3 regions of the Verrucosispora sp. WMMC514 genome follow, and region 2 is predicted to be linked to each of the others. Evidence: riboswitches for the same ligand, from Rfam matches in the RefSeq annotation. Region 2 holds a riboswitch; each other region holds the start of a gene.
What was found. A riboswitch is a leader RNA that binds a small molecule or an ion and turns the genes downstream of it on or off. The one in region 2 is predicted to bind cobalamin.
Positions count from the first base shown of each region.

Region 1 (3,267 bases), 1.4 Mb from region 2:
AGCCGGCGTCGTCGAGGCTGCCGGCCCGGTGCGCGGCGCGGGCCCTCCGCAGCTCGGCGGTCTGCGGGAACGACCCGATCGTGGTGGTCGGCAACTCCGGCAGACCCAGTCGTTCCTGCTGCCGGGCGGCCCGGGTGGGATAGTCGCCGCGCTGCCGGTCGGCCGGGCGCAGCGCGGCGAGGCGGCCGCGTACGTCGTCGTGACGCCAGTTTGCCGGGGTGGCCGGCAGGGGCGCGGGCAGCGCGGTGGTGCCGTCGCGCAGCGCGCGGCCGAGCACGACGATCTCGTCGACCTTCTGCCGGGCGAACGCCAGCCGCTCGGACAGCCGGGGGTCGAGATGCGTCTCGGCGGACAGGTCGACCGGAACGTGCAACAGCGAGCAGGACGACGAGACGGCGACGTGGTCGGCCAGCCCGGCGACCGTCGCGCCGGCCGCGACAGCGGCCCGCAGGTCGGTACGCCAGACGTTCCGACCGTCGACCAGGCCGGCGACGATGGTCTTGCCACCGAGTGGTCCGGCGGCGGCGAGACGGTGCAGGTTGCCCGCGCCGGCGACCAGGTCCAGACCGACGGCGTCGACCGGGGTGTCCAGCAGGGCCGGCAGCGCGTCGCCGAGGTCACCGAAGTAGGTCGCCACGAAGATCCGCGGTCGGTGCGTGAGGTCGCCGAGCCGGGTGTAGGCGCGGCGCAGGGCGTCGATCTCGGCTGGGCTACGGTCGGCGGCGTAGGCGGGCTCGTCCAGTTGCACCCAGCTGACGCCCGCGTGCGCCAGCTCGGCGAGAATCCGGGCGTACGTCTGGACCAGGTCGTCCAGCCGAGCGAACGGGTCGACGCCCTTGGCCAGCAGCAGGAACGTGGCCGGTCCGACGAACACCGGCCGGGTGGTGATGCCCAGGTCGCGGGCCTCGGCGTACTCGTCAAGCGCCTTAGCCGGGTTGGCGGTGAAGACGGTGTCCGGGGCGATCTCCGGCACCAGGTAGTGGTAGTTGGTGTCGAACCACTTCGTCAGCTCCAACGCCGGCTCGGCGTCGACACCACGTGCCATGGCGAAGTAGGTGTCCAGCGCGGACAGACCCAGCCGGGTGAACCGGTCCGGGACCGCGCCGACCGCGACCGCCGTGTCGAGCATCTGGTCGTAGTAGGAGAAGGTGTTCGACGGGATCGCGTCGAGACGGGCGTCGCGCAGCGTCCGCCACACCTGCGCCCGGAGGCCGGCGGCGGTGGCGGCCAGAGCCTCGGCGTCGATGGTGCCGGCCCAGTACGCCTCGACGGCCTTCTTCAGTTCACGGTTCGCGCCGATGCGTGGGTAGCCGAGCACGGTGCTCTGCCCGAATGCGGTACTCACCAAGGGTTCCTTCCCTCGAAGTGTCCGGCGGACACGGGAGGGAAGACGGGTACACCTCGGGTACCGGCTTCCGCCCTGGTCCTCCCACGGGACCGCCGGCGACGCACGCCGGCGGCGTGCGCAGCACTGGCAGGTCTTCGGACTCGCGGGCATGACACCAGGTCGCCTACTGGCCGTCGCTTCCCAGACCTCACGGTCCAGTGCTTTGTTGACGGCGGTCGTTCCCACTCACCGCTGCGGGGCAGTCCCGGATTCACACCGGGTTCCCTCTTACGACGCCCCACCCACCCGGGCGGGACGAACCAGCACCACCGGCCATCGTACGGGCCACACCGCCGGCTAAGCCCGAGGTGTCCGGCCTGCGGGACCGCGAGCAGGCCGGACACCGCACTAGCGCAGGTGCCGGGCGAAGAACCGGCCGGCGTCCTCCCCCGCGTACCAGGGCACACCGGTGTGTCCGCCCATGTTGGCGTGCAGCGTCTTCTCCGTGGAGCCGAAGGCGTCGAACAGCTCCAGCGCCGCCTGCCGGTCGTTGCCCTCGTCGTCCCACTGCAACAGCATGTGCAGCGGAATGGTGACCTGCCGGGCCTGTTCGACGATGAGGCGCGGGACGAAACTTCCGGCGAAGAGACCGGCGGCCACGATCCGGGGCTCCACCACCGCGAGTCGGACGCCGACCGAGATCACTCCCCCGGAGTACCCGACGGGGCCGCCGATCTCGGGCAGCGACAGGAGGGAGTCCAGGGCGGCCTGTGCTTCCGGGACCGCCCGGTCGACGAGCGGGAGGACGAGAGCGTCCACGATCTCGTCGCTCACCGCCTCGCCCGCCGCCAGCACCCGGTGCAGTTCGGCGCGAGCCTGCTCGGCGGCGGCCCAACGCGGCCGGTCACCGCTGCCGGGCAGCTCGACCGCGGCGGCGGCGAAGCCGTCCGCTGCGGCGCCCCGGGCCCGCGCCACCAGACGGGGGTACATCCGGCCCAGCCCCAGTGGCGGGTGACCGAGCAGGATCAGCGGAACCGGTGCGGTCGCGAACGCGGGTGTCCACAGGAAACCGGGGATGTCGCCGAGCGTGAACCCGCGTTCGAAGACGCCGTCGTCGAGGTGTCGTTCGGAGGTGAATCGCATGGTCGTGCCTTTCGGGAGTGCGTGTGAACGGCGCTCCCGGGCGACCTACCGCCCGACCGTGACCCCGGAGGGGAGCACCCATGTCGAAACGTTCACGGGTACCACCTCCTCGGTCTCTCGCACGGCCTTCGGGCAAACTAGCAGCGGGCCGTCCCGGTCCGCCACGGGGTTTCCCGCGCCGCTTCCGCTCGCCTCGCGCACTGTCGGCCGGTGAGGTTCACACCCCCAACCGGAACGCCTCGACATGCTGTTGGCGGGACGGAACCCGCAGGGCGCGCAGGCTGCGTCGCACGGTGCCGGCCATCGCCGCGGGACCGCACAGGTAGACGTCGCGCTCGGCGATGTCGGGGACCAGGCCGCGCAGACTCTCCGGACTGAACGGCTGGCTGCCGTCGGCGGTGCGACCGGTCAGCAGGTGCAGGCGGGCGCCCCTGGCCTGTGCCAGATCGCGCAGCTCATCGATCAGTACCGCGTCGGCGGGCGTGCGGGCCCGGTAGAGCACCACGACGTCTCCGGTCAACTCCGGGTCCTCCAGCAGCGCCCGGATCGGAGTGATGCCGATGCCACCGGCGATCAGCAGGCTGTTCTCCCGGGTGCGGGCGGCGGTGGTGAGGGCGCCGTACGGACCCTCGGCGTAGACCCGGGTGCCCACCGGCAACTGCCGCAGCCCGGCGCTGGTGGAGCCGATCGCCTTCGCCGTCAGCCGCAGCGTGCGACCGTCGGGCGCCGCCGACAGCGACCACGGGTTGACCTGCCACCAGGAGTTGTGCCCCGGGAAACGCCACCAGAAGAACTGG
Region 1 covers NZ_CP114906.1:6,576,080-6,579,346, forward strand. The annotation lists gene metE (5-methyltetrahydropteroyltriglutamate--homocysteine S-methyltransferase) at 1-1,345, opposite strand, end outside; cobalamin riboswitch at 1,456-1,667, opposite strand; gene O7597_RS30375 (alpha/beta hydrolase) at 1,736-2,470, opposite strand; gene O7597_RS30380 (ferredoxin reductase family protein) at 2,688-3,267, opposite strand, start outside.
Region 1: it holds a riboswitch for cobalamin, as region 2 does, so the genes downstream of both, metE (5-methyltetrahydropteroyltriglutamate--homocysteine S-methyltransferase) here and O7597_RS04910 (prenyltransferase/squalene oxidase repeat-containing protein) in region 2, are expected to answer to the same signal.

Region 2 (3,267 bases):
ACTCGTTCAGCCAGTCCTTCGCGATTCTCGCGCTGGACCGGACCGCGCAAGGTGTGCCGGCGGTTGCCGCCGGTTGGCTGGCGGGTACCCGGTGCCCCGACGGCGGCTATCCGCTGCTGCCCGCGCAGCCGGTCTGTGTGTCGGATGTGGACGTCACGGCCGTCGCGGTGCAGGCGTTGCGGGCCGCCGGTCGTAAGGCTGATGCCGCCGCAGGGCTGCAATGGCTGCTTTCGGTGCAACGCGCCGACGGTGGGTTCACCAACGCGGGTGGGGTCGCGAACGCCAACAGCACCGGGTTGGCAGCTCAGGCGCTGCGTGACGGTGGACGGCCGCTGGCCTGGGCCCGGGCCCGCGTGTTCCTGGCCGATCTTCAGGTCGGGTGTGCCGCCCCGGTCGCCGACCGGGGCGCTGTCGACTTCGACGGCGGCGTCTTCGATCCCGGTACCGCCCCCCGCGCCACCGCGCAGGCTGTTCTCGGTCTGACCGGCACCGGATATGCCCGGCTCTCCACTGTCACCGCGACCGCCGGCGCACCCACTCTGCCCTGCCGCTGACCGGCCGGCAGATTCCGTCCCACCAGAAGGAGTGCTCATGTCGCAGGTCTATGATCCCGTCCGTCGGTGGCTGGCGAGCATCGCGGCGGTGGCTGTCGTCGCCGTCGGGTTGATTGCTGTCGAGCCGTCTCCACGGGCCGCGCAGGCCGCCGCGTGCACCGGGACGTCGGGGGTCACCGTGGTGGTCGACTACGGTGCGCTCGGCGGCGGCGTCCAGGTGGCGTGCGCGCTCGGTGACCCGGCCACGGGCCTGGCCGCCCTGCAGGGTGCCGGCTTCACGGTGACCGGTACGAAGCGGTGGGGGTTGGCGTTCGTCTGCCGGATCAACGGAAAGCCGACCGCCGCGACGGAGCCGTGCATCAACACCCCGCCGGCCAGCGCGTACTGGTCGTACTGGCACGCCTCCGGCAGCGGCGCCTCCTGGACCTACAGCACGTTGGGGGCGACCAGCTACAACCCGGCCCCGGGCACGGTCGAGGGCTGGTCCTTCGGCTCCGGCGCGGCACCCAGCATCACCGCCCCCTGACCTGCGTGTACCCTTCACGAGCCGTGGACGTGCCGGGTGTCGCCCGCCACGCTGGCGCCGAGAGGTGACCGGCGGTACGGTGGCGACACCCGGTGCGCCGGGTACACAACTGAATACGTCCCGTACGGGGGGAAGTCGGTAGAAGCCGACGCTGACCCGCAACCGTGAGCGAGCACCGCCTCGCGAGCCGGAATGCCCCGCACAGGACGAGCGGCTTCCACTGTCGAGGTCTACAGGGTGGAGTCCGGGTAACCGAGGTACAGCATCTCGTCGCGGCCACGCGAGCGGATGCCGCCCGTCGGTGCCTTCCGGAGCTTTCACCGACCGCTCTGCGAAAGGCACCCCTCATGCCCACGTTCCCGCTCCGGCGCGTCGGCGCCGGTCTCGGCGCCGCCACCGCCGCAGCGCTCGCCATCGTCGCGACCACCCCCCTCGGCGTGGCCGCCGCGCCATCGCCAACCCACACCGCCGCCGCGCGCGACGCCGCGACCTGGCTCGCCGGGGAATACGTCGACGGCGTCCTACCTGGACCGTTCACTCCCGAGGACTGGGGGCTGAGCATCGACGGCGTGATCGCTCTCGCCGCCACCGGGGTGGCCGGCTCTACTCGACAGGCGGCGACGGCGCAGATCGCCGCGCACGTACGGTCCTACAACAGCTACGACGACTGGGGCATCGAGGGCTTCACCGACGGGGGTGCCACCGCGAAACTGCTCTACGTGGCCTCCGCCGCCGGTGCCGACCCCACCGACTTCGGCGGCTGGGACCTGCGTGCCGAGACCGTGGCCCTGCTGTCCGCGGCGGGCACCGGGCACCAGCGGGGCCGGATCACCAGCCGGACCACCGAGGCCACCGGCCCGGACCCCAGCAACACCTTCGATCAGTCCTTTGCCGTGCTGGGCCTGGCCCGCAGCGGCGGCGCGCCGCAGGAAACCGTCGACTTCCTCATCCAGCAGCAGTGCACGGCCGGCGGCTTCCGGCTCTACCCCGACGCCGACGGAGCACCGTCGCCTTCCTGCGACACCCAGGCCAGTGCCACCCTCGACGTCGACTCGACCGCCATGGCCGTGCAAGCACTGCTCGCGACCGACGCAACAGGTGCGGACGAGGCCGCTCAGCGCGGCGCGGACTGGCTGGTGGCGCAGCAACGCGCCGACGGGTCGTTCGGCGGGTCGGGGCCGACCAGCGGCGCGAACTCCAACAGCACGGGCCTGGCCGGGCAGGCCCTGGCCGCGGCCGGGCGCGACGCCGGAGCGGCACGGGCCGCCGAAGCCCTGGCGGCGCTGCAGCTCACCACCGCCAACGGTGGTGCCGCGGCGGCCGACGCCGGCGCCATCGCCTACGCCAGCGACGCGTTGACCGAGGCGGTCGCCGACGGCATCGCCGACACGTTCCGGGACCAGTGGCGGCGCGCCACCGCCCAGGCGCTACTCGGGCTGGCCCAGGTGCCGCTGAGCCGGATCGGCCTCGACGTGCCGCCCTCCGGTGAGCCCACCCCATCGGCCACCGTGCCACCCACGCCGACCGGCTCACCCAGCCCGACCGGACGACCGTCCCCGTCCGCCTCGCCCACACCGACCACCGCGCCCACCCACAGCCCGACACCGAGCGCCTCCCCGGGCGGCACGCCACCCACCCCCACCACGACGCCGACTCCCGCTGCCTCCGTCACCAGTCCCGCCGCCGGACCGGGCCGGCTGCCAACCACCGGCGCGGCGATCGGCGGGTACGTGCTCACCGCCCTGCTGCTGCTCGGCGGGGGAGCGGTGCTGCTGGTGCTCGGCCGTCGGCGGGCCACATGAGCATCCGGGCGACCCGCCTCGCCGTCACCCTCGCCGTGGCCGCCGCCAGTGTTTTGGTCGGTTCGGGTCCGGCAGCGGCCGCCGGCAGCGCGGGTTACTGCCCCGACGCCGCCGGTGTGACCGTCGTGGTTGACTTCAAGGAACTCGGCGGCGGCACCGTCGTCCGGTGCGCCCCCGGCGACCAGGCCACCGGCCTGGCGGCGTTGAAGGCCGCCGGCTTCCGGATCGCCGGCACACTGCGCTGGGGCGAGGGATTCATCTGCCGGATCGAGGGCAAGCCCTCGGCCAGCACGGAGAAGTGCGTCGACACGCCACCGGCCAGCGCCTACTGGTCATACTGGCACGCGCCCAACGGGGGTACCTGGACCTACAGCGACAAGGGTGT
Region 2 covers NZ_CP114906.1:1,092,331-1,095,597, reverse strand. The annotation lists gene O7597_RS04920 (peptidase) at 1-554, shown strand, start outside; gene O7597_RS04915 (hypothetical protein) at 586-1,080, shown strand; cobalamin riboswitch at 1,157-1,299, shown strand; gene O7597_RS04910 (prenyltransferase/squalene oxidase repeat-containing protein) at 1,428-2,882, shown strand; gene O7597_RS04905 (hypothetical protein) at 2,879-3,267, shown strand, end outside.

Region 3 (3,267 bases), 1.3 Mb from region 2:
GGAAAGGCGCCAACCGATGGTCGTTCGCCTGGGCCGGCACCGCCTGCTCGCCCTGCTCTGCGGGATACTCGCCGCCCTCACTCTCACCACACCCACGATCGCCGCACCCACGATCGCCGCACCCGCACACGCGGGTGCCGTCCGGACGGATGCCGCCGCCGGTTGGTTGGCCCGACAGTTGGTCGACGGAGAACGTTTCGAGGCCGTCTTCGACGGGGTCGCGTACCCCGACCAGGGGTTGACCCTGGACGCGGTTTTCGCGTTCGCCGCCGCCGGTGTCGCCGACGACTTCGGCGCTCAGGCGTTGGCCTGGGTGACCCGGCCGGACGTCCGCGACGGGTACATCGGCGACGGCACCACTGAGGCGTACGCCGGCGCGACCGCCAAACTCGCTCTCGCCGTCGCGGTCCGCGGCGCTGACCCCACCGACGTCGGCGGTGTGGATCTCATCGCCCGGCTGCGGTCGCTCCAGGACCCCGATGGCCGGTTCACCGACCGGTCGGCGTGGGGTGACTACAGCAACGCGTTCAGCCAGTCCTTCGCGATCTTCGCGCTGGACCGGACCGCGCAGGGCGTGCCGGCGGTCGCCGCCGGCTGGCTGGCCGGCACCCGGTGCCCGGACGGAGGCTATCCGCTGCTGCCGGAGCAGCCCGTCTGTGTCTCCGACGTGGACGCCACCGCCGTCGCGGTGCAGGCGTTGCGGGCCGCCGGACGCCCGGCTGACGCCGCCGCGGGATTGCGCTGGCTGGTCTCGGTGCAACGCGCCGACGGCGGGTTCACCAACTCCGGTGGGGTCGCGAACGCCAACAGCACCGGGTTGGCGGCCCAGGCGTTGCGCGACGGCGGCCGGCCGCTGGCCTGGGTCCGGGCCCGCGTGTTCCTGGCCGGTCTTCAGGTCGGGTGTGCCGCCCCGGTCACCGACCGGGGCGCGGTCGACTTCGACGGCGGTGTCTTCGATCCCGGTACCGCCCCCCGTGCCACCACCCAGGCTGTTCTCGGCCTGGCCGGCACCGGATACGCCCGGCTCTCCACCGTCGCCGCGACCACCGGTGCACCCACCCTGCGCTGCCGTTGACCGGCCGGCAGGTTCCGTCCCATCAGAAGGAGTGCTCATGTCCCAGGTCTACGATCCCGTCCGTCGGTGGCTGGCGAGCATCGTGGTGGTGGCTGTCGTCGCCGTCGGGTTGATCGCTGTCGAACCGTCTCCCCGAGCCGCGCAGGCCGCCGCGTGCACCGGGACGACCGGGGTCACGGTGGTGGTCGACTATGGTTCGCTCGGCGGCGGCGTCCAGGTGGCGTGCGCGCTCGGTGACCCGGCCACCGGGCTGGCCGCCCTGCAGGGTGCCGGCTTCACGGTGACCGGTACGAAGCGGTGGGGGTTGGCGTTCGTCTGCCGGATCAACGGAAAGCCGACCGCCGCGACGGAGCCGTGCATCAACACCCCGCCGGCCAGCGCGTACTGGTCGTACTGGCACGCCTCCGGCAGCGGCGCCGCCTGGACCTACAGCACGCTGGGAGCGACCAGCTACAACCCGGCGCCGGGGACGGTGGAGGGCTGGTCGTTCGGCTCCGGCGCGGCGCCCAGTATCACCGCGCCCTGACCTGCGGGTAGGCTGCCTGAGCTGTCGACGCGTCGGGTGTCGTCCGCCACGCTGGCGCCGAAAGGTGACCGGGCGGTACGGTGGCGGCACCCGGCGCGTCGGGTACTCAACTGAATACGTCCTGTGTGGGGGGAAGTCGGTAGAAGCCGACGCTGACCCGCAACCGTGAGCGAGAGCTGTCTCGCGAGCCGGAATGCCCCGCACCGGACGAGCGGCTTCCACTGTCGAGGTCTACAGGGTGGAGTCCGGGCAACCTAGGTGCGGCATCTCATCGCGGCCACGCGAGCGGATATCGCCACCGGTGCCTTCCGGAGCTTTCACCGACCGCTCTGCGAAAGGCACCCCTCATGCCCACGTCCCCGCTCCGGCGCGTCGGCGCCGGTTTCGGCGCCGCCACCGCCATCGCGTTCGCCGTCGTCACGGCCACCCCTCTCGTCGTGACCGCCGCGCCCGCGCCGGCTCACACCGTCGCCGCGCGTGACGCCGCGACCTGGCTCGCCGGGGAGTACACCGACGGCGTGCTGCCCGGCCCGTTCAGCCCGCAGGACTGGGGGCTGAGCATCGACGGCGTGATCGCCCTCGCCGCCACCGGGGCGGCCGGCCCGACGCGGCAGGCGGCAACGGCGCAGATCGCCGCGCACGTGCGGTCCTACAACAGCTACGACGACTGGGGCATCGAGGGCTTCACCGACGGGGGTGCGACGGCGAAGCTGCTCTACGTCGCCTCGTCCGCGGGCGCCGACCCCACCGACTTCGGCGGCTGGGACCTGCGCGCCGAGACCGTGGCGCTGCTCTCCGGGGCGGGCACCGGTCACCAGCACGGCCGGATCACCAGCCGGACCACCGAGGAAACCGGCCCGGACCCGAGCAACACCTTCGACCAGTCCTTCGCGGTCCTGGGTCTGGCCCGCAGCGGCGGCACGCCGCAGGAGACCGTCGACTTCCTCATCAGGCAGCAGTGCGCGGCCGGCGGTTTCCGGCTCTATCCCGACGCCGACGGCGTTCCGTCGCCGTCCTGCGACGATCAAGGCAACGCCACGCTCGACGTCGACTCGACGGCCATGGCCGTCCAGGCGTTGCTCGCAGCCGACGTCGCCGGTGCGGACGAGGCCGCGCAGCGCGGCGCGGACTGGCTGGTGGCGCAGCAACGCGTCGACGGATCGTTCGGCGGGTCGGGGCCGACCAGCGGCGCGAACTCCAACAGCACCGGCCTGGCCGGGCAGGCGCTCGCCGCCGCCGGTCGCGATGCCGAGGCGGCACGTGCCGCCGAGGCCCTGGCGGCGCTGCAGCTCACCACCGCCAACGGTGGCGCCGCGGCGGCCGATGCCGGCGCCATCGCATACGCCAGCGACGCCCTGGCCGAGGCGGTCCGCGACGGGATCGCCGAGAGCTTCCGGGACCAGTGGCGTCGCGCCACCGCCCAGGCGTTGCTCGGGCTGGCGCAGATTCCGCTGGGCCAGATCGGTCTCGATCTTCCGCCGTCCGGCGAGCCGACACCGACGGCAACCGCGTCACCCACGCCGACGGCGTCGCCTACGGCGACCGCCACGCCTTCGCCGACCGGCTCGCCCACGCCGACCGCCACCGCCTCGCCCACCGGCAGTCCGACGCCGAGCGGCACGCCGACCGCGCCCACTGCCACGGCGACGACTCCCACCGGCTCCGT
Region 3 covers NZ_CP114906.1:6,658,093-6,661,359, reverse strand. The annotation lists gene O7597_RS30715 (prenyltransferase/squalene oxidase repeat-containing protein) at 17-1,075, shown strand; gene O7597_RS30710 (hypothetical protein) at 1,107-1,601, shown strand; cobalamin riboswitch at 1,679-1,821, shown strand; gene O7597_RS30705 (prenyltransferase/squalene oxidase repeat-containing protein) at 1,949-3,267, shown strand, end outside.
Region 3: it holds a riboswitch for cobalamin, as region 2 does, so the genes downstream of both, O7597_RS30705 (prenyltransferase/squalene oxidase repeat-containing protein) here and O7597_RS04910 (prenyltransferase/squalene oxidase repeat-containing protein) in region 2, are expected to answer to the same signal.